DNA from 2 places in the Streptomyces longisporus genome. Region 1 is predicted to be linked to the other one. Evidence: predicted binding sites of a transcription regulator. Region 1 holds the regulator's gene; the other holds the start of a gene.
What was found. Region 1 encodes HspR, which represses chaperone genes until heat shock. Its sites were predicted from a motif close to TTGAGNNNNNNNNNCTCAA; they were not measured.
Positions count from the first base shown of each region.

Region 2: the regulator HspR is predicted to act here: its motif matches at 11,502-11,520, upstream of lon (endopeptidase La).

Region 1 covers NZ_BAAASG010000025.1:162,924-177,540, reverse strand. Annotated here, with positions in the region: gene ABD355_RS39960 (FG-GAP repeat domain-containing protein) at 38-1,306, opposite strand; gene ABD355_RS39955 (hypothetical protein) at 1,511-2,041, shown strand; gene ABD355_RS39950 (YhjD/YihY/BrkB family envelope integrity protein) at 2,049-2,993, shown strand; gene ABD355_RS39945 (antibiotic biosynthesis monooxygenase family protein) at 3,050-3,376, shown strand; gene ABD355_RS39940 ((Fe-S)-binding protein) at 3,440-5,722, opposite strand; gene ABD355_RS39935 (MraY family glycosyltransferase) at 5,930-6,964, shown strand; gene dnaK (molecular chaperone DnaK) at 7,058-8,902, shown strand; gene grpE (nucleotide exchange factor GrpE) at 8,899-9,561, shown strand; gene dnaJ (molecular chaperone DnaJ) at 9,619-10,794, shown strand; gene ABD355_RS39915 (heat shock protein transcriptional repressor HspR) at 10,799-11,245, shown strand; gene ABD355_RS39910 (sugar ABC transporter substrate-binding protein) at 11,677-12,792, shown strand; gene ABD355_RS39905 (carbon-nitrogen hydrolase family protein) at 12,799-13,599, opposite strand; gene ABD355_RS39900 (aminotransferase-like domain-containing protein) at 13,614-14,617, opposite strand, start outside.
Region 2 covers NZ_BAAASG010000003.1:120,059-134,675, forward strand. Annotated here, with positions in the region: gene ABD355_RS06665 (styrene monooxygenase/indole monooxygenase family protein) at 1-990, opposite strand, end outside; gene ABD355_RS06670 (GTP-binding protein) at 1,047-1,673, opposite strand; gene ABD355_RS06675 (DUF742 domain-containing protein) at 1,654-2,064, opposite strand; gene ABD355_RS06680 (roadblock/LC7 domain-containing protein) at 2,061-2,564, opposite strand; gene ABD355_RS06685 (sensor histidine kinase) at 2,561-5,293, opposite strand; gene ABD355_RS06690 (protein phosphatase 2C domain-containing protein) at 5,673-6,461, shown strand; gene ABD355_RS06695 (DUF397 domain-containing protein) at 6,471-6,626, opposite strand; partial or broken gene ABD355_RS06700 (RNA-guided endonuclease InsQ/TnpB family protein) at 6,764-7,304, opposite strand; gene ABD355_RS06705 (MarR family winged helix-turn-helix transcriptional regulator) at 7,435-7,926, opposite strand; gene ABD355_RS06710 (lysozyme) at 8,163-8,987, shown strand; gene lon (endopeptidase La) at 9,065-11,479, opposite strand; gene ABD355_RS06720 (rhomboid-like protein) at 11,645-12,418, opposite strand; gene ABD355_RS06725 (hypothetical protein) at 12,565-12,693, opposite strand; gene ABD355_RS06730 (spermidine synthase family protein) at 12,826-13,503, shown strand; gene ABD355_RS06735 (response regulator transcription factor) at 13,636-14,373, shown strand; gene ABD355_RS06740 (HAMP domain-containing sensor histidine kinase) at 14,370-14,617, shown strand, end outside.

The sequences.
Region 1 (14,617 bases):
GGTCACGACCGAGTTGACTTCCGGGGCCGCCGTGACGTCAGTCGTCCGCCAGGAACTCCGACGTCGAGAAGGCGACCGCCGGCTTCGCCGTCAGGAGGCCCTTCTTCCTGCCGGGATAGACGGCGACCATGTCCTTCGTCTCGCCCCGGTACGTCCGCACGGCGAGGTCCGCCCTGCCGTCCCCGTCCCAGTCACCGACGCCCAGCACCTGGGTGGTGCCCCGGGGCGGTGGCTCCACGGTCACCGTGCCTGCCGTGGACAGCCCCGTCGTACGGCCTCGGAAGACCCGAAGTCCCGAGCCGCTGGAGACGAGTTCGCTCAGGCCGTCGCCGTCGAAGTCGGCGGCGTCGAGCAGGGAGCCGGGGGAGCGGAGGGTGCCGCGGCAGGCGGCCGGGAGGTCGTACCGCAGCAACGTCTCGTCCAGGGTGCCGACCGCCGCGTCGAGGGCGGCGCCCCTGCCGAAGCGGCCGAGGGCGACGTCGAGGCCCACGGGCAGGACCGTGCCGGTGCGGGTGGGGCCGGCGGGGCCGCCGAGGACGACGGACGCCCTGCTCGCGCCCTCCGCCGCACGGACCACCAGATCGTCGTAGCCGTCGCGGTCGACGTCGGCCGCGGGGCCGGTGGGCACCTCGCCCGGTGACGGGAGGGGGGCGCCGGCCGCGCGGGGGGTGCCCTTGCGGCCGAACGGGCCGCGCAGATAGCTCAGTCGCTCCCCGGACGCGTGCAGGACCAGGTCCTGGGCGCCGTCGCCGTCGAAGTCGCCGCACACCGGCTGGTCGGGCCAGTCGTTGCCGAAGCGGGCGACGGCGGGGACGGTGAGTTTCACGGCGCGGGTCAGGCCGCGGGGGGAGCCGAAGAGGATCTGGAGGGGTACCGGGGGGCGGCCCTGGCCGTCGTAGGGCGGATCGGTCGAGACGATCAGGTCGGTGAAGCCGTCCCTGTCGAGGTCGCAGCTCGCCTCCGCGTCGAAGACGTTGGGCAGTCGGCCCTTGGTGCGGGCCGCGTACCTGGCGGGGCTGAGCAACTGCCGCGCCCCCGGGGTGAGTCCGCGCGCGCTGCCGTAGACGACGCCGATGCCCGCGTCGTCGGCGTGGCTCTGGGCCTTCACGAGTGTGTCGAGTACGAGGTCGCGGTGGCCGTCGCCGTTGAAGTCGTCGGGGGTTTTGCTGCCCTTGCCGTGGGGGATCGGCAGCTCGGCCGGGCCGTGCGCGATCCGGGCGGGGGTGGGGCGGGCCGCTCCGGTGTCCCCGCCGGGGCCGCAGGCGGCGAGCAGAAGGCTGCCGCAGAGGGCCGCCGCCGTACACATTCCGCCTCTACGCACGCGCACCGTCCACCTCGTCAGCACCGTCGACAACGCCTGGGCAATGATGCATGTGTTCGAGGTGGCGTGACAGCCCCGGGCCGCGCCATACGGGTGAAGTGTGCCGGCGCAGCCCTGTGCGGGGTGCGGCCACCGGCCGGGCGTCCTTGACTGGGAGTCGGTATCCGTCGGTCCCACAGGGGAGAAGACATGGCAGGCCGTCTGACGAAGAGGATCACCCGGTGTTGTGCGGTTGTGCTGCTGACGGCCTGCGTCGGGGCCGGCACGACCAGCTGTTCCGACAACTCGGGGACGCCGTCGACCAGCCACAGCAAAGCGGCCTCAGCCGCCTCCTCGGTGGCCTCGGCGGTCTCCTCCGCCGTGCCGTCCCTGGCCTCGCAGGGCGCCTCCGCGCTGGCGTCGGCCTCGGCTGAGGCCAAGCGGCGCCTGGACGAGGTGAAGAACGCGATCAACGCCAAGGACGACGTGCATCTGGGTGCCCCGGCCCCGGATGCCGAGGGGCGAAGCACCGTAGCGGTGAGTGCGCACAACAGCGCGGACTCGGCGAAGTCGTTCCTGGTCCAGATCGACTTCCGTGACGAGGGGGGCAATCTCCTGGACACCACCGTGGTGACGCTCAGCGATGTCGGGGCGGGGAAGGACGGCAAGGCCACCGCTCGCAGCAACCGCAAGCTGTCCGGCCCCGTCCGCGCCGAAGTCGCCAGGGCCCTGCGCTACTAGGCACGGCATGCCGTGCGTCGCCGGACGCGCCATCACGCGCGAGCGCCTTGTCAGAACACTGACGTTCTGGCTCCGTCCCGCCTTCGCCCTGCGGGTCGTCAACCGCTTCCAGAAGATCGTGGGCTTCGACCGCTCCATCGCCCTCGCCTCGAGCGCCCTGACCGCACTCGTCCCCCTCGCCATCCTCACCGGCGCCGTCCTGAGCGGCGTCGTGCACTACGACGCGGCGGAGCGCATCGTCAACCGTTACCACCTCACCGGTAGCGGCGCCGAAGCCGTGCACATGCTCCTCGACCCGCCGGAGGGCGCCAGTGCGAGCGTGGGCCTGCTCGGTGTGGTCTTCCTGACGATCTCGACGCTGAGCTTCGCCCGAGCCGTTCAGCGCCTGTTCGAACAGGCCTGGGAACTCAAACCCCTCAGCGTGCGCAACACACGCAACGACCTGCTGTGGATCGTCGGACTCGGCGCCTACGCGGCGGTCCTCGGCTGGATCCAGGCGATGCTCGGCGGGGGCCGGCTCGGTCTGGCGGCGGCGTTGTCCGAGGCGCCGGTCACCGCTGTCTTCCTCGCCTGGAGCGGCCGCATCCTGTCCGGCAAACGGATCGGCCCGTCGAAGCTGATCCCCTTCGGGATCATCGCGGCGGTACTGACGGCGGCCTACTCGGTGGGCGCGAACGTGTACCTGCCGAGGCTGTTCAACTCCTACGCCGCCCGGTACGGAGCGGTCGGCGCCGTCTTCGCGATGATCTCAGCGCTGTTCGCGGCGATGCTGGTGATCGTGGCCTCCGCAGCGCTGGGACGGGAGATGCACGACGAACTCACCCGGATCCGCGCGGGGAGCCGGCCGTCGGATCATGAGATCCGCCGCCAGTGGGACAGCATCCTCGATCAAGCGCGTATGCGCTGGCGCACCGCGCGCGAACAGGTCACACACCACCGCCCCAAGGACTGAGCCGCGCCAGGGGCCTGCGTGTGATGCCGGTGGGGTCCTTGCGGCAGGATACGGGTATGAGCGTCGTCAAGATCAACGTACTGACCGTGCCCGCCGAGCAGCGCGAGGTGCTGGAGAAGCGGTTCGCCTCGCGGGCCCACGCCGTGGAGAACTCGGACGGCTTCGAGTGGTTCGAGCTGCTGCGGCCGGTCGAGGGGACCGACCAGTACCTGGTGTACACGCGGTGGCGTGACGAGGCGTCCTTCCAGGCCTGGATGGAGGGGCCGATGAAGTCCGCCCACCAGGGCGGCGGCGAGGGCGCCGAGCGCCCCAAGCCGGCGGCCTCCGGCTCGACGCTGTGGTCGTTCGACGTGGTGCAGTCGGCGGGGCCCAAGGGCGTGTAGGCCCGCACAGGGCGGCGCCCCCTGCCTCGTAGGAGACAGGGGGCGCCGTCGAGTGCGTACGGACTACTTGACCGGCTCCGGCTCCGGTGCGCTCTCCGACGCCTGCTCGCCTGCCGGGTCCACCGGGGTCTTGACCGACTCCAGCAGCAGTTGGGCCACGTCCACCACCTGGATGGACTCCTTGGCCTTGCCGTCGTTCTTCTTGCCGTTCACCGAGTCCGTGAGCATGACCAGGCAGAACGGGCAGGCCGTCGAGACGATGTCCGGGTTGAGCGAAAGAGCCTCGTCGACGCGCTCGTTGTTGATGCGCTTGCCGATCCGCTCCTCCATCCACATCCGGGCGCCGCCGGCGCCGCAGCAGAAGCCGCGCTCCTTGTGGCGGTGCATCTCCTCGTTGCGCAGGCCCGGGACGTTCGCGATGATCTCGCGCGGGGGCGTGTAGATCTTGTTGTGGCGGCCCAGGTAGCAGGGGTCGTGGTACGTGATGATGCCCTCGACCGGGGTGACCGGGACCAGCTTGCCCTCGTCGACCAAGTGCTGCAGCAGCTGGGTGTGGTGGATGACCTCGTAGTCGCCGCCGAGCTGCGGGTACTCGTTGCCGATGGTGTTGAGGCAGTGCGGGCAGGTGGCGACGATCTTCTTCGCCGACTTGGGCTTGGCGGACTCCGGGACCACTTTGCCGTCGTCGTCCAGCTCCTCGCCGAACGCCATGTTCAGCGCCATGACGTTCTCCATGCCGAGCTCCTGGAACAGGGGCTCGTTGCCGAGACGGCGGGCCGAGTCACCGGTGCACTTCTCGTCGCCGCCCATGATCGCGAACTTGACGCCCGCGATGTGGAGGAGTTCCGCGAACGCCTTGGTGGTCTTCTTGGCGCGGTCCTCCAGCGAGCCCGCGCAGCCGACCCAGTACAGGTACTCGACCTCGGTGAGGTCCTCGATGTCCTGACCGACGACCGGGACCTCGAACTCGACCTCCTTGAGCCACTCCAGGCGCTGCTTCTTGGCCAGGCCCCAGGGGTTGCCCTTCTTCTCCAGGTTCTTGAGCATCGTGCCCGCCTCGGACGGGAACGCGGACTCGATCATCACCTGGTAGCGGCGCATGTCGACGATGTGGTCGATGTGCTCGATGTCCACCGGGCACTGCTCGACGCAGGCACCGCAGGTGGTGCAGGACCACAGGACGTCCGGGTCGATGACGCCGTTCTCCTCGGCGGTGCCGATCAGCGGTCGCTCGGCCTCCGCGAGGGCCGCGGCCGGGACGTCCTTCAGCTGCTCCTCGGACGCCTTCTCCTCGCCCTCCATGGACTTGCCGCCACCCGCGAGCAGGTAGGGCGCCTTGGCGTGCGCGTGGTCGCGCAGGGACATGATCAGGAGCTTGGGGGAGAGCGGCTTGCCCGTGTTCCAGGCGGGGCACTGCGACTGGCAGCGGCCGCACTCCGTGCAGGTGGAGAAGTCCAGCAGGCCCTTCCAGGAGAACTGCTCGACCTGGGAGACGCCGAAGACGTCGTCGTCACCGGGGTCGGTGAAGTCGATCGGCTTGCCGCCCGAGGTCATCGGCTGCAGGGCGCCCAGGGCCGTCGAGCCGTCCGCGTTGCGCTTGAACCAGATGTTCGGGAAGGCCAGGAAGCGGTGCCAGGCCACACCCATGTTGGTGTTCAGCGACACCACGATCATCCAGATGAACGAGGTGCTGATCTTGATCATCGCGACCAGGTAGATCAGGTTCTGCAGCGCGGAGACGCCGAGGCCCTTGAAGGCCAGGACCAGCGGGTACGACGCGAAGTACGACGCCTCGTAGCCCCCGACGTGGTGGATCGCACCCTCCAGGCCGCGCAGCACGTAGATCGCGAGGCCGATGGTGAGGATGACGTACTCGACGAAGTACGCCTGACCCGACTTGGAGCCCGCGAAGCGGGACTTGCGGCCGGGGCGGGAGGGCAGGTTCGACAGGCGGATCGCGATGAGGACGAGGATGCCGATCGTCGTCATCACGCCGATGAACTCGGTGTACATCTCGAACGGCAGGAAGTCGCCGATCACCGGCAGCGTCCAGTCGGCCTGGAAGAGCTGGCCGAAGGCCTGCGCCAGGGTCGGCGGCAGGGTCAGGAAGCCGACCGCCACGAACCAGTGGGCGAAGCCCACGATGCCCCAGCGGTTCATCCGCGTGTGGCCGAGGAACTCCCTGACAAGAGTCACGCTGCGCGCGTACGGGTTGTCGGTCCGAGTGCCGGCGGGCACCGGCTGGCCCAGTTTGAAGTACCGGACGAACTGACCGATGGCGCGTGCGAGCAGCGCAACGCCGACCACGGTCAGGACCAGCGACACGATGATCGCGGCGAGTTGCATTTGGGGGCTCCTCGGGACTGCGAGGGTCATTACTAAGCGGTAACTTATGTAGTCCGATTGAGACTACCCCCATCATCCGTCGCACTGTAACCGGGCGTGCGGTGATCTGCGTCGCTGAGGGTTGCCTTAAGGGGTCGCGACCAGGCCTGTGACGATGCGATCGTGTTATTCATGCCAAATTGGTACATTTGCGCCTAACTTAGACCCGTGCTATACGGGATCGCCGCCGCCACCACCGCCCTGCTGCTCGCCGCCGTGCTCACCGCACTGCTGCGGGTGCCCGCACTGCGCCTCGGGATCGTCGAGCGGAGACGGCAGCGGCAGCGGCCCGTGCCGCTGCTCGGCGGTCTGGCCGTGGTACTCGCCACCTGTGCGGTGGCGGTGGCCATGGACCGGAGCGGCGTCGCGCCCCTCGGTGCGGGGGTGGGGCGGCTGCTGGTCGCGGGCGGCGCCGTCGCCGCCCTCGGGCTCGTCGCGGACATCGGGCGGGTCAAGGCGCGGGTCCTCGTCGCCGGTACGGCAGTGGCGGCGGCCAGTGTGGTGCCGTACCAGGAGACCGGGGTGCCGGCCGGGCTGCTCGCCGTCGGCTGGATCGTCTTCGTCGCCATCGGGTTCAAGGCGCTCGACCACGCGGACGCGCTCGCGGGGACCGTCGGGGTGCTCACCGCCTTCGGGGTCGGGGCCTGCGCGGCGGCCGAGCTGATGGACGGGCTCGCGGTGCTGCTGAGCGTGCTGGCCGCCGCGCTGACCGGGTTCCTCATGCACAACTGGCCGCCCGCGCGCGTGGGGCTCGGCGCCTGCGGGTCGCTGTTCACGGGGTTCCTGCTCGCCGCGTCGGCCGTGTTCACCCGGGCGGGCTATGCGCTGGCGCCCAGTGCGGGAGTGCTGTTCTCGCTCACCGCCCTGGCGAGCGCCGACGTGCTCCTCGTGGTCCTGTCGCGGCGGCTGGCCGGGCGGCCGTTGCTGCGCGGCGGGCCCGACCATGTCGCCCACCGGCTGCGGCGGCTCGGGCTGACTCCGCAGGGGGCGACCGTGCTGCCCGGAATCGGGGCCTTCGCCGGAGTGTTCGTCGGGGTGCTGATGCACATCGGGTGGACCGCCCTGTCCGCCGTGTACTGGGTGGGAGCGGTGGCACTCGTCGTCGTACTCATGCTCCTTCGGGTGCCTGTGTACGGTCTCCGGCGGCCCGTACCCGCGCAATCGACGCAGGTCAGCGGCCCATTGCGTGTAAGGAACGGATAAGACTTGAGTCGGCCGGACTCAGGTCTGTTGACCCATCGCCGGGCGTCGTGCACACTTGAGTCCGTTCCACTCAAGTCAGCTGGAGGATTCACCATGGCACGTGCGGTCGGCATCGACCTGGGCACGACTAACTCCGTCGTCAGCGTTCTGGAGGGCGGCGAGCCCACCGTCATCACCAACGCCGAGGGTGCCCGGACCACGCCGTCCGTCGTCGCCTTCGCGAAGAACGGTGAGGTGCTCGTCGGCGAGGTCGCCAAGCGCCAGGCGGTCACGAACGTGGACCGGACCATCCGTTCCGTGAAGCGCCACATGGGCACGGACTGGAAGATCGAGCTCGACGGGAAGCCCTTCAACCCGCAGCAGATCTCCGCGTTCATCCTGCAGAAGCTGAAGCGGGACGCCGAGGCCTACCTGGGCGAGAAGGTGACCGACGCGGTCATCACCGTCCCGGCCTACTTCAACGACTCCGAGCGCCAGGCGACGAAGGAGGCCGGCGAGATCGCCGGTCTGAACGTCCTGCGCATCGTGAACGAGCCGACCGCGGCCGCGCTCGCGTACGGCCTCGACAAGGACGACCAGACGATCCTCGTCTTCGACCTCGGTGGCGGCACCTTCGACGTGTCCCTCCTGGAGATCGGTGACGGCGTCGTCGAGGTGAAGGCCACCAACGGCGACAACCACCTCGGTGGTGACGACTGGGACCAGCGCATCGTCGACTACCTGGTCAAGCAGTTCGCCGGCGGTCACGGCGTGGACCTCGGCAAGGACAAGATGGCCCTGCAGCGTCTGCGTGAGGCCGCCGAGAAGGCCAAGATCGAGCTGTCCTCGTCCACCGAGACCTCGATCAACCTGCCCTACATCACGGCGTCCGCCGAGGGCCCGCTGCACCTGGACGAGAAGCTCACCCGGGCGCAGTTCCAGCAGCTGACGGCCGACCTGCTGGAGCGCTGCAAGACGCCGTTCCACAACGTCATCAAGGACGCCGGCATCTCCATCAACGAGATCGACCACGTCGTCCTCGTCGGCGGTTCCACCCGTATGCCCGCCGTCGCCGAGCTCGTCCGCGAGCTGACCGGCGGCAAGGACGCCAACAAGGGCGTCAACCCGGACGAGGTCGTCGCCATCGGCGCCGCCCTGCAGGCCGGTGTCCTCAAGGGTGAGGTCAAGGACGTCCTGCTCCTCGACGTGACCCCGCTGTCCCTCGGCATCGAGACCAAGGGCGGCATCATGACCAAGCTCATCGAGCGGAACACGACGATCCCGACCAAGCGGTCCGAGATCTTCACCACCGCCGAGGACAACCAGCCCTCCGTGCAGATCCAGGTCTACCAGGGCGAGCGCGAGATCGCGGCGTACAACAAGAAGCTCGGCATGTTCGAGCTGACCGGTCTGCCGCCGGCCCCGCGCGGTGTCCCGCAGATCGAGGTCGCCTTCGACATCGACGCCAACGGCATCATGCACGTGACCGCGAAGGACCTGGGCACGGGCAAGGAGCAGAAGATGACCGTCACCGGCGGCTCCTCGCTGCCGAAGGACGAGGTCGACCGGATGCGCCAGGAGGCCGAGAAGTACGCGGAGGAGGACCACGCCCGCCGCGAGGCCGCCGAGACCCGCAACCAGGGCGAGCAGCTCGTCTACCAGACGGAGAAGTTCCTCAAGGACAACGAGGACAAGGTCCCCGGCGAGATCAAGACCGAGGTCGAGGCCTCCGTCGAGGAGCTGAAGGCCGCGCTCAAGGGCGAGGACACCGCCGAGATCCGCACCGCCACCGAGAAGGTCGCGGCCGTCTCGCAGAAGCTGGGCCAGGCCATGTACGCCGACGCCCAGGCCTCGCAGGCCGCCGCCGGCGGTGCCGCGGGCGCCGAGGCCCCGAAGGCCGACGACGACGTGGTGGACGCCGAGATCGTGGACGACGAGCGCAAGGACGGTGCCGCGTGACGGAGGAGACCCCGGGCTTCGACGAGAAGCCCGACGTCCCCTCCGGCGCCACCCCCGACGACGCCGAGCCGCAGGCCGCCTCCCCCTCCTCGGGGGAGGGGGCGGCCCCGGCCGGGGACGCAGCACAGGTTGCCGGTCTGACGGCCCAGCTGGACCAGGTGCGCACGGCGCTCGGTGAGCGCACGGCGGACCTCCAGCGGCTCCAGGCCGAGTACCAGAACTACCGCCGCCGGGTGGAGCGGGACCGGATCACGGTCAAGGAGATCGCCATCGCGAACCTCCTGACCGAGCTCCTGCCCGTGCTCGACGACATCGGCCGCGCCCGGGACCACGGCGAACTCGTCGGCGGATTCAAGTCCGTCGCGGAGTCGCTGGAGACCGTCGCGGCGAAGATGGGGCTGCAGCAGTTCGGCAAGGAGGGCGAGCCCTTCGACCCGACGATCCACGAGGCCCTGATGCACTCGTACGCGCCGGACGTCACGGAGACGACGTGCGTGGCGATTCTGCAGCCCGGGTATCGCTTCGGCGAGCGCACCATCCGCCCCGCGCGGGTGGCCGTCGCCGAGCCCCAGCCGGGGGCGCAGACCGTCAAGGCGGACTCCCAGGATTCCGCGGAGACGGCCGACGACAAGGAGAGCGGTGGCCCGGACGAGGGCTGAGCTTGAACCGGTCGCAGCACCGACCGCTGTATCGATGAGAGAGGAGGGGCGTCGGGGATGAGCACCAAGGACTTCATCGAGAAGGACTACTACAAGGTCCTCGGCGTCCCCAAGGACGCCACCGAGGCCGAGATCAAGAAGGCCTACCGGAAGCTCGCCCGCGAGAACCACCCGGACGCCAACAAGGGCAACGCCAAGGCGGAGGAGCGCTTCAAGGAGATCTCCGAGGCGAACGACGTACTCGGCGACCCCAAGAAGCGCAAGGAGTACGACGAGGCCCGCGCCCTCTTCGGCAACGGCGGCTTCCGCCCCGGTCCGGGCGGCGCAGGCGGCTCCTTCAACTTCGACCTGGGCGACCTCTTCGGAGGCGGCGCCCAGGGCGGGGGTTCCGGAGGCTTCGGCGGCGGAATCGGTGACGTCTTCGGGGGCCTTTTCAACCGGGGCGGCTCCGGGACCACCCGGGTGCAGCCCAGGCGCGGCCAGGACATCGACACCGAGGTCAGCCTCAGCTTCACCGAGGCGATCGAGGGGGCGACGGTCCCGCTGCGCATGTCCTCGCAGGCGCCCTGCAAGGCCTGTTCGGGCACCGGCGACGCGAACGGCAACCCGCGGGTGTGCCCGACGTGTGTCGGCACCGGCCAGGTCGCGCGGGGTTCCGGCGGCGGGTTCTCGCTCACCGACCCCTGCCCGGACTGCAAGGGCCGCGGTCTGATCGCGGAGAACCCATGCGAGGTCTGCAAGGGCTCGGGCCGCGCCAAGTCCTCGCGCACCATGCAGGTCCGCATCCCCGCCGGGGTGTCGGACGGCCAGCGCATCCGGCTGCGCGGCAAGGGCGCACCCGGCGAGCGGGGCGGCCCGGCGGGCGACCTGTACGTCACGGTGCATGTCGACGCGCACCCCGTGTTCGGCCGCAAGGGCGACAACCTCACCGTCACCGTCCCGGTGACGTTCGCGGAGGCGGCGCTCGGCGGCGAGGTCAGGGTCCCCACCCTGGGCGGCCCGCCCGTCACCCTGAAGCTGCCCCCGGGCACGCCCAACGGCCGCACCATGCGCGCCCGCGGCAAGGGCGCGGTCCGCAAGGACGGCACCCGCGGCGACCTCCTGGTCACCGTAGAGGTGAGTGTTCCGGCGGATCTGACGGGGAAGGCTCGTGACGCACTCGAGGCGTATCGCGAGGCGACCGCGGGCGAGGACCCGCGGGCGGAGCTGTTCAAGGCCGCGAAGGGAGCATGACCAGATGGACGGCCGTCGACGCAACCCGTACGAGCTGACCGAGGAAACCCCGGTCTACGTCATCTCGGTGGCGGCCCAGCTCTCCGGCCTGCACCCGCAGACCCTGCGCCAGTACGACCGCCTCGGCCTGGTCTCGCCCGACCGCACGCCCGGCCGGGGCCGGCGCTACTCGGCCCGCGACATCGAACTGCTGCGCACGGTGCAGCAGTTGTCGCAGGACGAGGGCATCAACCTGGCCGGCATCAAGCGCATCATCGAACTGGAGAACCAGGTCGCCGCGCTCCAGCAGCGCGTCGCCGAGCTCCAGTCGGCGGTCGAGGGCGCGGCGGCGGCGATGCAGCAGCGCGAGGCGGCGGTGCATGCGTCGTACCGCCGCGATCTGGTCCCGTACCAGGAGGTGCAGCAGACCAGCGCGCTGGTGGTGTGGCGGCCCAAGCGGCAGCAGGACTGACGTACATGCGTGACAGGGGCCCGGAGGTCGAACCTCCGGGCCCCTTCGCGCGTCGTCACCGTCCGGCGGACGCCGGAGTTGTCCCTCGGGAGGTCGGAGGCAAGACGACGGCGGTCGGGGGTCTGGCTGAGTTCATTCGGTCCTCTGGTCGGGACGGGAACGGCTGATGCAAGCCGCCGTGATCACGACTCGCGAGGAATGGGGTTGGTTGTACGGATCTTTGCCCGCCGATTGCCTGCGGTTGCATGGAGAGTCCGTAAAGGACCTTTGGAGGCGTTTCCGCCATGTCTTTACATGGTCGGCGGAGTGTTGCGTTGCGCACTCGTTAAGTAGTTGCGCTTGACGCCTGGGGGCCGCTCCGCGTTGGCTTTTCAGTCACCTGGGTCGCAAGTTGCGCCCGCGTCCGGAAGACACCAGAAGTGAGCTCCTCCATGCGTTCCACGCGTCGTACCGCCATCGCCGTGGCAGCGTCCACGATGACTCTGTCGCTCTCCTCCTGCGGCGTGCTGAACGTGTCGGGGGACAGCAGTTCGGCGAGCCCCACGAAGGGCAACGACGTCACCGTGGGGCTGCTGCTGCCGGAGACGGCCAACACCCGGTACGAGGACTTCGACTACCCCATCATCAAGAAGCAGGTCGCCTCGCTCACCAAGCAGCAGGGCAAGGTCGACTACCAGAACGCCGGCCAGAACGCGGCCAAGCAGGCGGCCCAGATGCAGAAGATGATCGACGACAAGGTCGACATCATCCTGCTGGACGCCGTGGACTCGCACGCCATCGCCGGTGAGGTGAAGAAGGCGAAGGACGCAGGTATCCCGGTCATCGCCTACGACCGGCTGGCCGAGGGCCCGATCGACGCGTACATCTCCTTCGACAACGAGCTCGTCGGCGAGGTCCAGGGCCGCACCCTGCTGGAGGCGCTGGGCAGCAATGTCGACACCTCCGACAAGATCGTCATGATGAACGGCTCGCCCACCGACCCGAACGCCAAGCAGTTCAAGGCGGGCGCCCTGTCGGAGCTCAACGGCAAGGTGACGATCGCCAAGTCGTACGACACCAAGGACTGGGACCCGAAGAACGCCCAGGCCAACATGAAGGCGGCCATCGAGGCGATCGGCAAGAACAACATCGCCGCCGTCTACTCCGCCAACGACGGCATGGCCGGCGGCATCGTCAAGGCCCTGGAGGACGCCGGCGTCACCAAGCTGCCGCCGCTCACCGGCCAGGACGCGCAGCTGGAGGCCGTGCAGCGGATCGTCTCGGGCGAGCAGTACATGAGTGTGTACAAGTCGTACCCGCAGGAGGCCGCGGCCGCCGCACAGATGGCGGTGGCCAAGGTGCAGGGCAAGGAGATCGAGTTCGACGCCCTCACCCAGGACACCGTCGACAGCCCCACCGACAAGGGCATCCCCGCGCAGCTCGTCACCGTGACCGCGCTGACGAGGAAGAACATCAAGTCGACGGTGGTCGCGGACGGCATCTACACGGTCTCGCAGATCTGCACGTCGAAGCTGGCCTCGGAGTGCTCGGCGATCGGTCTCAAGTAGCAGTTTTCAGGCCACCGGTACCGGCCGTCCGCCGGCCAGTACCGGCACCGCCTCCCGCGCCCGGCCCACCTCCCGCAGGTCGAGGTCCACACAGGTGAAGTCCGGTGCCGGGCCCAGCCGGGCGCGGATCTCGCCGAGCGGTGAGACGACCAGGCTGCCGCCGACGCCCGTGGGCGCCGCACCACCGTCCTCGGTCCCGCCCGGATCGGCCTGACCGCAGGCGACCACGAAGCTCGTGGAGTCCAGCGCCCGGGCGCGGGCCAGCAGCGTCCACTGGTCGAGCTTGCCCGGGCCCGCGCCCCAGGAGGCCGGCACGACCGTCAGCAGGGCGCCGCGCGTGGCGAGTTCGGTGAACAGGGCGGGGAAGCGGATGTCGTAGCAGGTGGCCACGCCGATCCGGACGCCGCCGACGTCCACGGTGAGCGGCTCCGTGCCGGGGGCGACCGTGTCGGACTCGCGGTGCCCGAACGCGTCGTAGAGGTGGATCTTGTCGTAGTGCCCGAGGAGCCCGTCCGGGCCGGCCACGAGCACCGTGTTGTGGACGCGGCCGTCGGCGGCCGGGGTGAACATCCCGGCCACGACGGTGAGTCCGGCGCCGGCGGCGAGCTCCCGCACCCGGGTCGCCCACGGGCCGTCCAGCGGCTCGGCGATGGGCCGCAGTGGTACGCCGAAGCGGCACATCGTCGCCTCCGGCAGCACCAGCAGCTCGGCCCGTGCGGCCGCGGCCCGGGCGACCTCCCGCTCCACGAGGCGGAGGTTCGCGCCGGGGTCCGCGGTGCTGGTGAGCTGGCCGAGCGCGACGCGCAGCGACGCGGGCGCGCTCACAGGGACTTGAGGACGGTCGTCAGGCGGTCCAGGCCCGCCACCAGGTGCTCGTGCCGGGCGGCCGAGTAGGCGATCCGCACATGGTCGGCGTAACGCCCCTGCTGGAGCGGGTCGTAGAAGGTGCCGACGGAGTAGACGATCCCGGCCTCCCGGGCCCGTTCGGCGAGCAGCTCGGCGGCCGGGAGGCCGCCGCTGACCTTCGCCCAGACGAAGAAGCCGCCTGCGGGGTCGTCGAACTCCAGCCGGTCGCCGGCCTCGCGCAGGCTGCGGACGGTGAGTTCGGCGCGTTCCCGGTAGATCTCCCTGCCGTGTGCGAGAAGCCGGTCGAACCAGCCGTCGCGGGCGAGCAGGGTGCGGGCGATGGCCTGGGAGAGGGTCGAGCTCTGGAAGTCGTAGCGCCGCCGCAGGTTGATGACGTGCGGGGCCAGCCACTCGGGGGCGATCAGCCAGCCCAGTCGCAGACCGGGGCCGAGCGTCTTGGCGAAGGTCTGCACGACCACCACCCGGTCGCTGTCGAGAGGGAAGTCGGGCTCGCTGCGGCCGTCGGGCGCGAAGTGCCGGTACGGGTTGTCGGACAGGACGAAGAAGCCGTATCGCTCGGCGAGTTCGACCAGCCGAAGACGCTTCCGGTACGGCAGCAGGCCGCCGGCCGGGTTGTGGAAGTCCGGGACCGTGTAGACGGCCTTGGGGCGCAGCCCGCCGCGCAGCCGCTCGGCGAGGACGTCGACGTCGAGGCCGTGCGGGCCCACCGGGACGGGGTGGATGTCGGCGCCGGTGTTCTCGATGATGCGGATCGTGTCGGGGAACACCGGGTCGTCCACGACGATCACGTCACCCGGCTCGGCGACCGCCTGGAGCGCGAGTGCCGTGCCGTGCAGCCCGCCGTTGGTGATCAGCACCCGGGAGGGGTCCACGCCCTCACGGGCGGCGATGAGCGAACGCAGCGCCGGATCACCGGCGTTCGGTCCGTACGCGAGCGCGGGCCCTCCGGTGTCGGGCC
Region 2 (14,617 bases), on a different contig from region 1:
CTCCAGGATCGACGCGAGGTAGGAAGCCGCGCACTTGGAGGCGGAGTTGGAGCCCTGGCCGGTGATCGGGTCGTTGGCGACGACGACGTCCGCGACGCCGAGGACCAGTCCGCCGCCGGGCAGCCGGCCGATCGGGTTGCGGACGGTGGGGGCGTAGCGGCCGAACAGCACGCCGCCCGCGTCGGTCAGTTCGACCTTCCTGGCCCGCTCGAACTCCCAGGGCGTGAACTTCTCCATGAGTTCCAGGGTCAGGGAGAGGTGCTCCGCCGGGTCCTTGACGCCGTTGAAGACGTCGAGCGGGCCGCCGGGTATGCCCTCCCAGAAGAGGATGTCGGCGCGGCCGGAAGTGGTGAGCGTCGGCATGACGAACAGCTCGCCCACGCCCGGGACCAGGTTGCAGCGGACCGCTTCGTGGTCGGGGTGCTCGGGGCGGGGGCCGAGGCCGTGGACATAGGAGACGGCGAGGGCGCGCTGCGGCTCCGCGTACGGCGAACGGGAGGCGTCCCGGCCGAACATGGACACCAGCTCGCCCTTGCCCGCCGAGACCAGGACCAGGTCGTACGTACGGGAGAAGTAGTCGAGGTCGGAGACGGCCGCGCCGTGGATGACCAGCTGACCCCCGCGCTGTGCGAAGGTCTCCATCCAGCCGGCCATCTTCACCCGCTGGTCCACCGACTGCGCATACCCGTCGAGCCGGCCCACCCAGTCGATCACCCGCTGCGTCGGACCCGGGTCGTGCGAGCCGGGGGCCGCGACCGAGACGCCGAGTCCTTCGATCTTCGGGGCCTGGGACTCCCAGAAGTTCAGCTGGAGATCGCGCTCGTGCTGCAGTGCCGTGTGGAACATGCACTGCGTCGACATGACCCGGCCGGAGCGGATCTCGTCCGCCGTCCGGTTCGACATCAGGGTGACCTCGTACCCGTGCGACTGGAGTCCGAGGGCGATCTGGAGACCGGACTGGCCGGCTCCTACGACGAGTATCTTCCGCATGCGGGGCTGTTCTCCTACTCGGGGACGGCTCGGGACGGCGCGGGGGCTGCCGGGGGCTACTCGGGGGTGACGTCCAGCGCGTGGCCCACCAGGGACAGCAGGGTCTCGATCACCGAGATCCGGCGGCGCGCGTCCATGATCATTACAGGTATGTGCGCGGGGATCGTCAACGCCTCCCGCACGTCCTCCGGTTCGAACAGCTCGCTGCCGTCGAAGTGGTTGACGGCGACGACATACGGCAGTCCGCAGCTCTCGAAGTAGTCGAGCGCGGGGAAGCAGTCCTTGAGGCGACGGGTGTCGGCCATGACGACCGCGCCGATCGCACCGCGCACCAGGTCGTCCCACATGAACCAGAACCGCTGCTGGCCCGGCGTGCCGAACAGATAGAGCACCAGGTCGTCGTCGAGCGTGAGACGGCCGAAGTCCATGGCCACGGTGGTGGTCAGCTTGCCCGGTGTGGCGGTGAGGTCGTCGGTCTCCTCGCTCGCCTCGGTCATCAGCGCCTCGGTCTGCAGGGGCGTGATCTCCGAGACGGCGGTGACCAGGGTGGTCTTGCCGACGCCGAAACCGCCCGCCACGACTATCTTCGTCGCGATCGGGGCACGGGTGCGGTCCGTCTGCCAGGACTTCAGGTCCTCGTCGGGGTCCGCGAAGGCGGTGTCTCTAAAGGCGACGGAGTCCACTCAGCACCCTTTCCAGCAGAGCGCGGTCCGGGCGGCCCGTGCCGTGACCGGTACCTGTTCCGTACACGCGGATCCTGCCCTGGTCCGCGAGGTCGCTGAGCAGCACGCGGACCACGCCCAGCGGCATCTTCAGCAGTGCTGCGATCTCGGCCACCGTGCGCATACGGCGGCACAGTTCGACGATGGCCTGCATCTCGGGCATGACCCGGGTGCTGAGGGAACCGTTCGTCAGTTCCCTGCGCTCCTCGGGAGCATCCAGCGCCGCCACGAACGTCTCCACGAGGAGGACGTGGCCGAAGCGGGTACGGCCGCCGGTGAGCGAGTAGGGACGCACTCGGGCCGGCTTGCGGTCGCCGCCGCGGACGGGAAGCTTCTTGGGCGAACTGCTCATCGGTGGCTCCCGGCGGACTCCGACTCCAGGGATTTTCGTAGCTCGCTGCGGAGTTCCGGGGTCAGGACATGGCCGGCGCGGCCCACGAACAGGGCCATGTGGTACGCCACCACGCTCATGTCGCAGTCCGCGGAGCCGTGCACGCCGAGGAGGCTGCCGTCGCTGATCGACATCACGAACAGGCTGCCCTCCTCCATCGCGACCATGGTGTGCTTCACGGGGCCGGAGTCCATCAGCCTGGCCGCGCCGATGGTGAGGCTGCCGATGCCGGAGACGATGGTGGCGAGGTCGGCGGAGGAGCCCCGGGGGCCCGTGGGCCTGGCGCCTCGGGACTGGCGGGCCTCGTCGTTGCGGCCGGGGTCGGAGGAGAGCAGGAGCAGGCCGTCCGAGGAGACCACCGCCACTGACTGGATGCCCGGCACCTCCTCGACCAGGTTCGTCAGCAGCCAGTGCAGATTGCGTGCTTCACTGCTCAGTCCGAAGGTACTGGGCGCGGTCAACTGCTTGCCTCCTCGACAGTGCCCCCCGTGGTTTCTTCGGATACGGCTGGTGCGGTGCCCGGCATCTGGTTCTGGGCGGTCTGTTCGGCGATCTCCGCCTCCACGGCGCGGTAGCCGGCCTGGGCGCCGGTACGGAAGCCGCCGAGTCGTCGGCGGAGGGCTTCCGCGTCTACGGTGCGGGGGCGTTGCGCCGGGGGCGCGGCCGGGGCGGTGATCTTGGGGGTGCGTTTGGGGAGGCCCTTGTCCGTGAGCTGCTCGTCCTCGGCGCGTTCGTGTTCCGTCTCGGTTTCGCCATCGACGGATGTGGCCCCACCCGCACCACGCGTTTCCCCCTCGTCGTCGGGTGCGGGCGGCCCCTGTGGGGGTTCCCCGCCGTCGGCGGCCTCGGGCTCGTCGTGGGTCTGCTCCTGCTCCGGGTCCGTCGCCTGCGCCGGAATCAGGAGTTCCATCGTGGTCTCGGACGGTGTCTCCTGCTGGAGCGCCTTCTCCGCCAGGGCCACCAGCGGGTCCGTCGGCTTCTGGCGGGCGTGGAGTTCGTTGGAGTTGGCCTCCGCGTCCGCGCCCGGGAGGGAGAAGGTGAGCGTGCCGCCGGTGGTCGGGGAGGTCGACGACGGGACCGCGGCTGAGGGGGCCGCCGCCAGCAGGGGGTTCGGGAGGACCACCACCGCCGCGATGCCGCCCTGCTTCTGTTCACGCAGCTGGACGCGGACGCCGTGGCGGTGGGCGAGGCGGGCGACGACGTAGAGGCCGAGGCCCAGGCCCTCCTCGCCCTCCTGGTCGTAGGGGGACTCGGGGTCGAACTCGGCGAGGCGGGCGTTGAGGCGGGTCAGGCGGTCGGCGGTCATGCCGATGCCCTCGTCCTGGACGGAGAGCATGACCTCACCGTTCTCCAGGAGCCAGCCGGAGACCTCGACGGGCAGGTCCGGCGGGGAGAACGAGGTGGCGTTCTCCATCAGTTCGGCCAGCAGGTGGGAGAGGTCGTCCGCGGCGAAGCCCGCCACGTGTGCGTGCGGCGGCAGCACGGCGATGCGGACGCGCTCGTAGCGCTCGATCTCGCTGACCGCGGCGCGCACGACGTCGACGAGCGGGACGGGATGCGCGCTCTGCTGGACGTGCTCGGTGCCGGCGAGCACCAGGAGGTTCTCGCTGTGGCGGCGCATGACCGTCGCGAAGTGGTCGAGCTTGAAGAGCGTGGCGAGGCGCTCGGGGTCCTGTTCGCGCTCCTCCAGGCTCTCGATGACGGCGAGCTGGCGCTCGACCAGGCCGAGGGTGCGCAGGGAGAGGTTCACGAACGTGCCGCCGATGCTCTCCCGCAGCCGCGCCAACTGGGCGGCGGACTCGTCGAGTTCGGCGCGCAGCTCCTCGCGGGCGTCCGCCATCTTCTGGCGCTGGCCGACCAGGTGCTTGCGGTCGGCCTCCAGGGTGACGATGCGCTCGCTCAGGGCGGCGGCGTGCGCGTGCAGGGCGTTGACGGAGCGGACGACCTGCGCGAACTCGTCGTTGCGGCCTGTGAAGGTGACGGGTTCCTCGGCGGTGGGGTCCGCCGCCTCGGCGAGCCGGGCCGAGCCGCGGCGCAGCACGGAGAGCGGCCGGGTGAGGCTGCGGGCCATGGCCGTGGCGATGCCGACGGCGAGCAGCATCAGGGCGCCGAGGACGGCGATACGCAGCTCCAGCGCGCTGACGTCGTCGTCGCGCAGCTGGGCCAGGTCCTTGGTGCGGCGGTCGTAGAGGGCGGACTCCGCGCCGCGCATCGCGTCGATACGGGCGGAGAGCGCTGCGTCGACCTTCGAGGCGCTGGTGCCGAGTTCGGATTCGGAGAGCGTCGGCCGGTCGGTGAGCCTGGCCAGGTACTTCTCGGCGGAGTTGACCTCGGGTCCGGTGACCGTGGAGTCGTACGACGTCCGGGCGGCCTTGGTCGCCGTGTCGTGGAAGTCGGCGAGGGCCGCGTCGGAGCGCAGCCGGGCCTGCTGGGCGGCGGCGGTCAGCGCGTTGCGCTGCTTGGTGTCGGCTGCGGAGGAGGAGGTGACCGTGGTCGGCAGTCCGGTGACCGGGCTGATGACCGTCTGGGGAGTGCTGGGCACGTTGAGCGCTGCCAGGAGCAGGCCGCGGGCGGCGGCGGCCTGCTGCACGGCCGTGTCCAGCTCGGCGAGGGCGTAGGCGCCCGAGCCGGCCCTTGGAGGCATCCGCTGCGCCAGCTGCTCGGCGAGCCCGTGCAGTTCGGTGATGGCGGCGGAGTACGCGTCGTGGGTCTGCAGGGCGTCGCTCTTGCCGGTGAGCGCGGAGCGGCGCAGCGCGGCGATGCCGTCGAGGTCGCCGCGGAGGGCGGCGGGGGTGTCGGTGTCCTGCTGCAGCTCCTCGACCTGCCGGTCGACGCGGGCGCTGCGCTGCTCGGAGGGCGCCTTGGACTTGGGCCGCCCGGCGGCGATGTAGGAGGTCACCTCGTCCCGCTCGTCGGCGAGCGAATGGGCCAGGGCGAGCGCGTTCTGGGTCTGTCCGGCGAGCGTCACCAGGTCTTGGGAGTCGCTGAGCTGCGCGGAGGCGGTGAGAACGGAAGGGACACCGGCCCCGGCTATCGCGGCGGCCACCACGGCCACGGCGACGACGAGCCGATTGCGCACATGCGTGGGCCGGCCCTTGCCGGTGGTGGTGCCGGTGCTGCCGGACGTGTGCTCCACGCCCGCTGCGGGGTCCGTCTGCTTGCCTGTGCGACGAGGCCGCGTCTTGTGCACCGGTGCTCGCAATCCTGACTCGTGGTACTCATGGGCCCGGGTGTGACGCTCCGTCAACTGACGTCGACTCTACGTACGCCCAGTACGGTGCCGACCCTCCCAGTGCCGGTGGGCAGTGGACGAGCATCACCTGACCCGCCACCCGAAGGAGTGAACATCGGAGGGGAGTTGGCGAGCAAGTTCCTGGGAAGCGTTCAGGGCTCGTATTCGGCAGGCCGGTTGGACGTCCGCGCCGGGCGGTGGCAGTATTCGCCGCCACGGCTTCCCGGAACCACGGATTCCACCCCAAACAGGGCGCCTGACCTGCGCGAGTGCGTCAATTCTGCGACCGTTGCCAGGCTTTGGCGAACCTTGTGAAGACGTCGTGCAGACTGGCCGAATGCATACGGAACTTGTTTCGGAGCCGGGTGATCCCACCTACCCCAACGAGGACTTCGCCGCGGCCACGCTCCCGGCGTCCGGCCAGGGCGGGACCCTCGTCGTCCTGGACGGGGTGACGCCACCGCGGGACGGGACGGGCTGTCTGCATTCGGTCCCCTGGTACACGTCCCGCCTCGGCGGAGCCCTGACCGAACTGACCGTTTCCCTCCCGGATGTTCCGCTGCAGGAGGCGCTGGCCCGGGCCATCACACGTACGGCCGAGGCCCATGCCGCCACTTGTGACCTTTCTCACCCACGTACCCCACAGGCAACGGTGGTTGTGGCCCGGTGGGGCGTGGAGACGCTGGAGTACCTGGTCCTGTCGGACTCGGCCCTGCTGGTGGAGTCACCGGAGGGCGCGGTCACGTCCCTTCTGGACGACCGTCTGTCCCGGCTGCCTCGCTCGTCCCTGGCGACGGACGCCATCGTGGACTCGACGGTCCGGAACAAGGAGGGCGGCTTCTATACGGCCGCCGCGGATCCGGCCGTGGCGGCGCGGGCGGTGACGGGCGTGCTGCCGCGAGGCGACGTGCGGGCCCTGGCCGCGCTGACGGACGGCGCCACCCGGTGGGTGGAGAAGTTCCGGGAGGGCGACTGGGCGGACTGCTTCCGCTTTGTACGGAAGGAGGGGGCACAGGCGCTGGTCGACCGGGTACGGATGCTGGAGCGGGCCGATGCGGAGGAGCGGAGGTATCTGCGGCGCAGCAAGACGCACGACGATGCGACGGTCGTGTACGTGGAGTTGTGAGCCGGTGGGCTACTTGACGGCGTTGCGTATGAACGCCGTCCAGGCGCCGGCGGACACGATCAGGACCGGGCCTGCCTGAACCTTGCTGTCCCGGACGGGGAGGAGGCCGGGGAGGCCGTCGGCTACCTCGACGCACGCGCCGCCGTCCCCGTTGCTGCGGTTCATGGTCCGTAGCCCTCCGCCAGCAGTACAGCAGGTCTCCGAGCCCGGACTGAGAGCCCCGCACCCTCGCGGCGGCGCCGCAACTCGCCGTAGAACTCCTTCGTGACTCCTCCACCCCCTAAAGGGGTGGCTTCTCGCCATGCCGGTTGGGCTTCGCGACGGACCAGCCCGGCCCGTAGAACGTTGATTGCTCCCACTGTGTCCGCGTGCGCGATGTGGCCGCACGAGACGCAGCGGAACTTTTCCTGTGTGGGCCGGTTCTCCTTGGCGGTGTGCCCGCATTCGGGGCACCGCCGAGAGGTGTTGCGGGGGTCTACGGCCATCACTTCCCGTCCGGCGCTTTCAGCCTTGGCGTTCAGGATCGCGAGAAACACCCCCCCATCCGGCATCGGCGATCGAGCGGTTCAACCCTGCCTTCGAGCCGGCCCCGTCAGGCAGGAAGCTGCCAGGCCGGCCGGGGTCGGGCTTCGGGGCAGGGGCCTTGGTCATGTTGCGGATCTTGAGGTCTTCGTACGCGATGAAGCCGTGCTCACGGACCAGGCTGAGCGCGGTCTTGTGCGCGTGGTCGAGGCGCTGGCGCCGGATCTTGCCCTGCAGCTTGGCGACCTTCTCCACGGCACGCTTCGGAGCCGATCTGGCACGGACGGTGACATTCGTCGGGGGGTAGCGCCGCCGACGCCTGAAGCGCGGCCGGCCAGGCACGACTTCGCGGCGCTGCCTCACCTCCACAATCACCCCGACGGAGGCGCCGAGGCCACCCTGCGCCTCACCCGGAAGGCTGCACCGGCGTCTGAAGGCAGCCGGGCGAGGCCTACTTCTCCATTCCTCGGTTCAACTCCCCCAGCAACCGCGCCAGTTCCGCCACCTCGCGGCGGTCCCAGTGGGCCAGCTGGCTCACGTAGCGCGCCCGCCGGGCGTCGCGGACCTTGGTCACCCGGCGGTGTCCCTCCTCGGTGAGGTGGACGAGCCAGGCGCGCCCGTCCGCCGGGTCGGGTTCGCGGGCGACCAGGCCCAGGTCCTCCAGGGCGCGCAGCTGGCGGGACATGGTGGCCTTGCCCACGCCGATGTAGGCGGCGAGTTCGGTGGCGCGCAGCCGGTCGTGCTCGTCCAGGCGTACGAGGAGGCCGTACGCGGCGGACTCCAGGTCGGGGTGGACCTCGCGGGCCATCTCGCCCTGGCTGGCCCGGGCGCGTCGCAGCAGAACCGTGAGTTCGCGCTCCAGGGACAGGTACTCATGGTCCGCGCCGCCCGGTGCCGTCTGGGACGGGTGCCGGTGCTCGTCCCCGTTTCCGCCTTCGTGCACGTCAGCCCCTGCCTCGGTTTTCCCGATCCTGAAAGTTTCCGCCAGACCCCGTCGTTGCCGCAGCTCCACAAGTATTTCGCAGGGCTAGACCAACGGCAGACTCCGGGCCCCCTTCCCACCCGCTCTTCTACGTGCGTAGCTTCCTTACCAGGAAACGGTCGGCATGCCCACGGCAACAGCATCTCGGCGCTGCAGCGCTTCCCCACCGAGCATCACCGAGCCCTCGGAGGCACGCTATGCCCGTGCACAGACCCGGATCGGTCCGCCCCCGGCGCCTCTTCCTCGCCGCGCTCCTGCTCACCGCCCTCCCCCTTGCCCTCACCGCCCCGGCCGACGCGGCCGACGCGGCCAAGCCGCCGCGCGGCTCCGCCCACATGGGCATGGGCGTCCTCGCCCACGACGGGCAGCACGGCAGCCCCGCCCCCACCGCCGCCACCCAGACGGAGGGCGTCGACGTCGCCGGCTACCAGGGCAACGTCGCCTGGCCGACGCTGTGGAGCAGCGGGGTCAAGTGGGCCTACACCAAGGCGACCGAGGGGACGTACTACACGAACCCGTACTTCGCCCAGCAGTACAACGGCTCGTACAACGTCGGCATGATCCGCGGCGCGTACCACTTCGCCACCCCCGACACCACCAGCGGAGCCACCCAGGCGAACTACTTCGTCGACCACGGCGGCGGCTGGTCCAAGGACGGCAAGACCCTCCCCGGGACCCTCGACATCGAGTGGAACCCGTACGGCGCCGAGTGCTACGGCAAGTCGGCGAGCGCGATGGTCGGCTGGATCGCCGACTTCCTGAACACCTACAAGGCGCGCACGGGCCGTGATGCCGTGATCTACACGGCGACGAGCTGGTGGAGCGACTGCACGGGGAACTACGGCGGCTTCGCGTCCGCCAATCCGTTGTGGATCGCGCGGTATGCGTCGGACGTGGGGACACTGCCGGCGGGCTGGGCCTACTACACGATGTGGCAGTACACCTCGTCCGGCCCGACCGTCGGGGACCACGACAAGTTCAACGGGGCGCTGGATCGGGTGCAGGCGCTGGCCAACGGCTGAGTCCGTACGTACGGGCGACGGGCGAAGGCCCGGGCCTCCCTCACGGGACCCGGGCCCTGCCTGTCCGATCGCGTCCGTCACGCCGCGACCGGAACCTCCGGCTTCGCGTCGCTCGTGGCAGGCGCGAGGGCCAGCTCCAGGACCTGGCGGACGTCGGTCACGGCGTGGACGTCGAGCTTGTCCAGCACCTCCGCGGGGACGTCGTCCAGGTCGGCTTCGTTGCGCTTCGGGATGATCACCGTGGTGACACCCGCCCGGTGCGCGGCGAGCAGCTTCTGCTTCACTCCGCCGATGGGCAGGACGCGGCCGGTCAGCGAGACCTCGCCGGTCATCGCCACGTCCGTGCGGACCAGGCGCCCGGACAGGAGGGACGCCAGGGCCGTCGTCATCGTGACGCCCGCGCTGGGGCCGTCCTTCGGGACCGCGCCCGCCGGGAAGTGGATGTGCACTCCACGGTCCTTCAGGTCCGCGACCGGCAGCTCCAGTTCGGCGCCGTGGCTGCGCAGGAAGCTCAGCGCGATCTGCGCCGACTCCTTCATCACGTCACCCAGCTGGCCGGTGAGGGTCAGGCCCGCCGCGCCCGTCTCGGGATCGGCCAGGGACGCCTCGACGAACAGGACGTCGCCGCCCGCGCCGGTGACCGCGAGACCCGTCGCCACGCCCGGGACCGCCGTACGGCGCTCCGCCGGGTCCTGGGCGGACTCGGGCACGTGGTGCGGCCGTCCGATCAGGCCGCGCAGATCACCGTCCGTGATGGTGAACGGCAGCTCGCGGTCGCCCAGTTCGTGCTGCGCCGCGACCTTGCGGAGCAGCCGGGCGATCGAGCGCTCCAGGGTGCGGACGCCCGCCTCGCGGGTGTACTCGCCGGCGAGCTTGCGCAGCGCGCTCTCGTCGATGGTGACCTCGTCCGACTGCAGCCCGGCGCGCTCCAGCTGACGCGGCAGCAGGTGGTCGCGGGCGATGACGACCTTCTCGTCCTCGGTGTAGCCGTCCAGGCGGACCAGCTCCATACGGTCGAGCAGGGCCTCCGGGATGGCCTCCAGGACGTTCGCCGTGGCGAGGAAGACGACGTCGCTCAGGTCGAGTTCGACCTCCAGGTAGTGGTCGCGGAAGGTGTGGTTCTGCGCCGGGTCCAGGACCTCCAGGAGGGCGGCCGCGGGGTCGCCGCGGAAGTCCGAGCCCACCTTGTCGATCTCGTCGAGGAGGACGACCGGGTTCATCGAACCGGCCTCCTTGATGGCGCGAACGACACGGCCGGGCAGCGCACCGACGTACGTACGGCGGTGGCCGCGGATCTCCGCCTCGTCACGGACACCGCCGAGGGCGACCCGGACGAACTTGCGGCCCATGGCGTGCGCGACGGACTCGCCGAGCGAGGTCTTGCCGACGCCGGGCGGGCCGACGAGAGCCAGTACGGCGCCGCCGCGCCGGCCGCCCACGACGCCGAGGCCCCGCTCGCTGCGGCGCTTGCGCACCGCCAGGTACTCGGTGATCCGCTCCTTCACGTCCTCCAGGCCGGCGTGCTCGGCGTCCAGGATCGCCTTGGCGCCCTGGATGTCGTACGCGTCCTCGGTGCGCTCGTTCCAGGGGAGTTCGAGGACGGTGTCCAGCCAGGTGCGGATCCAGGAGCCCTCCGGGGACTGGTCGCTGGACCGCTCCAGCTTGTCGACCTCCTTGAGCGCCGCCTCGCGGACCTTCTCCGGCAGGTCGGCGGCCTCCACACGGGCGCGGTAGTCGTCGGACTCCTCGCCGTCCTGCTCGCCGTTGAGCTCGCGCAGCTCCTTGCGTACGGCCTCCAGCTGGCGGCGGAGCAGGAACTCGCGCTGCTGCTTGTCGACGCCCTCCTGGACGTCCTTGGCGATGGTCTCGGCGACGTCCTGCTCGGCGAGGTGGTCGCGCAGATGCTGGGTGGCGAGCTTGAGGCGGGCCACCGGGTCGGAGGTCTCCAGCAGCTCGATCTTCTGATCGGTCGTCAGGAAGGGGGAGTATCCGGAGTTGTCGGCAAGGGCGGAGACGTCGTCGATGGCCTGCACCCGGTCGACCACCTGCCAGGCGCCGCGCTTGCGCAGCCAGGCGGTGGCAAGGGCCTTGTACTCCTTGACCAGTTCGGTGACGTGACCGGGCAGCGGCTCGGGCACGCTCTCGTCGATCCTCGTCCCCTCGACCCACAGCGCCGCACCCGGGCCGGTGGTGCCGGCGCCGATCTTCACGCGGCCGCGGCCGCGGATCAGGGCGCCCGGGTCACCGTCGGCGAGCCGGCCGACCTGCTCGACGGTGCCGAGCACACCGGTGCCCGGGTACGTGCCGTCGATGCGTGGCACCAGCAGGACCTTGGGCTTTCCCGGCTCGGAGCGGGCGGCGGCCTGGGCTGCCTCCACCGCGGCGCGCACGTCGGTGTCGTTCAGGTCCAGCGGCACCACCATGCCGGGCAGCACGACCTCGTCGTCGAGCGGCAGCACGGGCAGGGTGAGCGGTGTGGACGTCGATGCCATGATCTACCCTCCGGCAGTCAAGTTGAGTTATGCCGACTCAATGCATGACGCTCCGCCAATGTTCCCGGCGCCGCGTTCGCTGTCAGCGATCACGGCGGTGAGGTGGGCGCTTACTGGGGGCGTGCAGCCCCCCAGACCCCCGCTTCGGCCTGAACGGCCTCGTCCTCAAACGCCGGACGGGCTCAAAAGACGAACCCAGCGGCGGATCATCGGCCAGGTCGCGATGCCTATGGCCAAGGAGATCAGGTGGCCCCAGTTGCTCAGCGGGTCCGTGAACTCGATCAGGTCTTCGACCAGCATGCCGCCGAACAGGACCAGCATCGGCCAGCGCAGCCAGGGCGTGAGCAGCCCGGCCAGGGCGCCGACACTGGCGGCGACGCCGAAGCTGATGCCGTAGTCGAAGCGGTGCAGGGAGCTGTCGGGGAGGTGGCCGACGAGCACGGCCAGGCCCACGGGGACCTCGGTCGCGAGGGTGGCCAGGACATGGCCGAGCAGGAAGACGACGGCCGTGCGCGCCCCGCCTAGCCGCCGCTCCAGCGCCGTCAGGACGAGCAGGAAGCAGACCACGTACGGCGACGCGAACCCGCCCGCGATCCACAGTCCGCTGGCGAGCAGCACCAGCACGGGCGTCTGCACGAGGTGTGCGACGTCCGTGCTGGAGGCCTGGAGCAGGGCGTCGACGAGCGACGGGGCGGCGTAGGTGGCGATCAGCGTGGTGAACGCCAGGACCGTCGCGTAGGCGAAGGTGAACGGCGTACCGGTGGGGGTCGGCAGAAGGCGCCAGGGGCGCGGGGCGCGGGCCGCGGGGAGCGGCACCTGAACGGTCGGTACGGCGACGGTGACCGCGCCGCGCTGACGCGGCATACCGTCGAGAAGTTCGGACACGTCGGGAAGGGGCGCGACCGATGGTTCATTGTCGGCCGTCGCGATGGGTTCCACGTTGCGGCGCTCCTTCCGTTGCGCCCCACCCTTCGCAACCACAGGGGTCCCTGTCTGTGACCGACGCCACGCGAAAGGCGATTCACGGCAACCTCTCATGCTTTTCATGCGTCAGAGGACAACCCCTGCTTCCAGTCTTCGTCCTGCTACGGCCTCAGCAGGCCGACCTCCTTCGCGTGCGCCGCGCGTGTCGCCCGGTGGCGCGGCAGGGTGCCGAGGAACGCGTCTTCGCCCGTCCGCCGTACCAGCGCACCCAGCACGTCCTCACGTCCCACGAACGGGTAATTCGCGGCCGTACGGCCACCCCGCGCAGCGTCCCAAAGGAGCGCGGGGCCGTGACATGAGCGGCGCGCGGCACCCCCGGTAATTCCCCTGGCCGTGAACGCGAGTTCGTGCAGGATGAAGCCATGACCGCCACCTACGACACTCCTGTGGTCCTGGACCGTCGCGAGGGCCCGTACGGCGAGGTCGTGCTGCGCCGGCACGGCGAGTTGCTGCAGATCATCGCCAACGGCTGCTTTCTGATGGACACCTCGGACGGCCGCTCGGAGCGGCTCCTCGTGGACGCCGCGCTCGACGCCCTGGGCCCCCGCAAGGCGCCGAACGTGCTGATCGGAGGCCTCGGTGTGGGCTTCTCGCTCGCACACGCGGCGGCCGACCCGCGCTGGGGCGCGATCGCGGTCGTGGAGCGCGAGCGCGCCATCATCGACTGGCACCTGAACGGCCCCCTCGCCGCTCTCTCGGCCCGGGCGGTCGCCGATCCCCGCACGGAGATCCTGGAAACGGATCTGATCCCGTACGTCCGTGAGACATCCGCCACTTATGACGCGCTGTGCCTGGACATCGACAACGGCCCCGAGTGGACCGTCACCGAGGGCAACGACGATCTCTACTCACCCGCCGGACTGACAAGCTGCGCAAGGGTGTTGAAGCCGGGCGGGGTCCTGGTGGTGTGGTCCGCGCAGCCCTCTCCGGATTTCGAAGAAACCTTGCGGAATGCCGGGTTCCAACAGGTGCGTACCGAAGAGATCCCGGTTGCCCGTGGCGTTCCCGACGTCGTGCACATCGCCGTCCGACCTGGATAGCCGTGGGACGGTGACTCCCCGTACTCTGCTTCTCTGGCGCAGATCATTCAAGCGTCAATCGCAAGCATGCGCAGGCATGAGCCAGGTAACGGATCACCCCACGGATTCCGGAAAGCAACTCAGGGGCGGGCGATGGAGCAGACCCACACATCCCACAACGGCACGACGGCGACCCCGGGCGCACAGCGCAGGGTCCTGGTGGTCGAGGACGACGCGACCATCGTCGACGCCATCGCGGCCCGCCTGCGCGCAGAGGGTTTCCTCGTGCAGACCGCGGGTGACGGCCCGGCCGCCGTCGACACCGCCGAGGCCTGGCAGCCCGACCTGCTGATCCTCGACATCATGCTGCCGGGTTTCGACGGCCTGGAGGTCTGCCGCCGTGTGCAGGCCCAGCGCCCGGTGCCGGTGCTGATGCTGACCGCGCGCGACGACGAGACCGACATGCTGGTCGGGCTCGGCGTCGGCGCCGACGACTACATGACCAAGCCGTTCTCCATGCGGGAGCTGGCCGCCCGCGTGCATGTGCTGCTGCGCCGGGTGGAGCGGGCCGCACTGGCCGCCGCGACGCCCAGAAGCGGCATCCTGCGCCTCGGCGAGCTGGAGATCGACCACGCCCAGCGGCGGGTGCGCGTGCACTCCGAGGACGTGCATCTGACGCCCACCGAGTTCGACCTGCTGGTGTGCCTTGCGAACACCCCGCGCGCGGTGCTCTCCCGCGAGCAGCTGCTGGCCGAGGTGTGGGACTGGGCGGACGCCTCCGGCACCCGTACGGTCGACAGCCACATCAAGGCGCTGCGCCGGAAGATCGGCGCCGAGCGGATCCGCACCGTGCACGGCGTGGGCTACGCGCTGGAGACCCCGACGCCATGAGCGGCGATCCGGTCGGCCGGAGAAGCCCCGGGGAGCCCTGGGGCGGTGTGAGCCCGTTCTCGATCAAGACCAAGCTGGGCGCGCTGGTCGTCATCGCGGTCCTGATCACCACCGGGCTGATGATGATCGCCATGCGCACGGCGACGGAGCTGCGCTTCATCACGGTCTTCTCGATGATCGCCACCTTGCTGATCACGCAGTTCGTGGCCCATTCGCTGACCGCGCCGCTGGACGACATGAACGC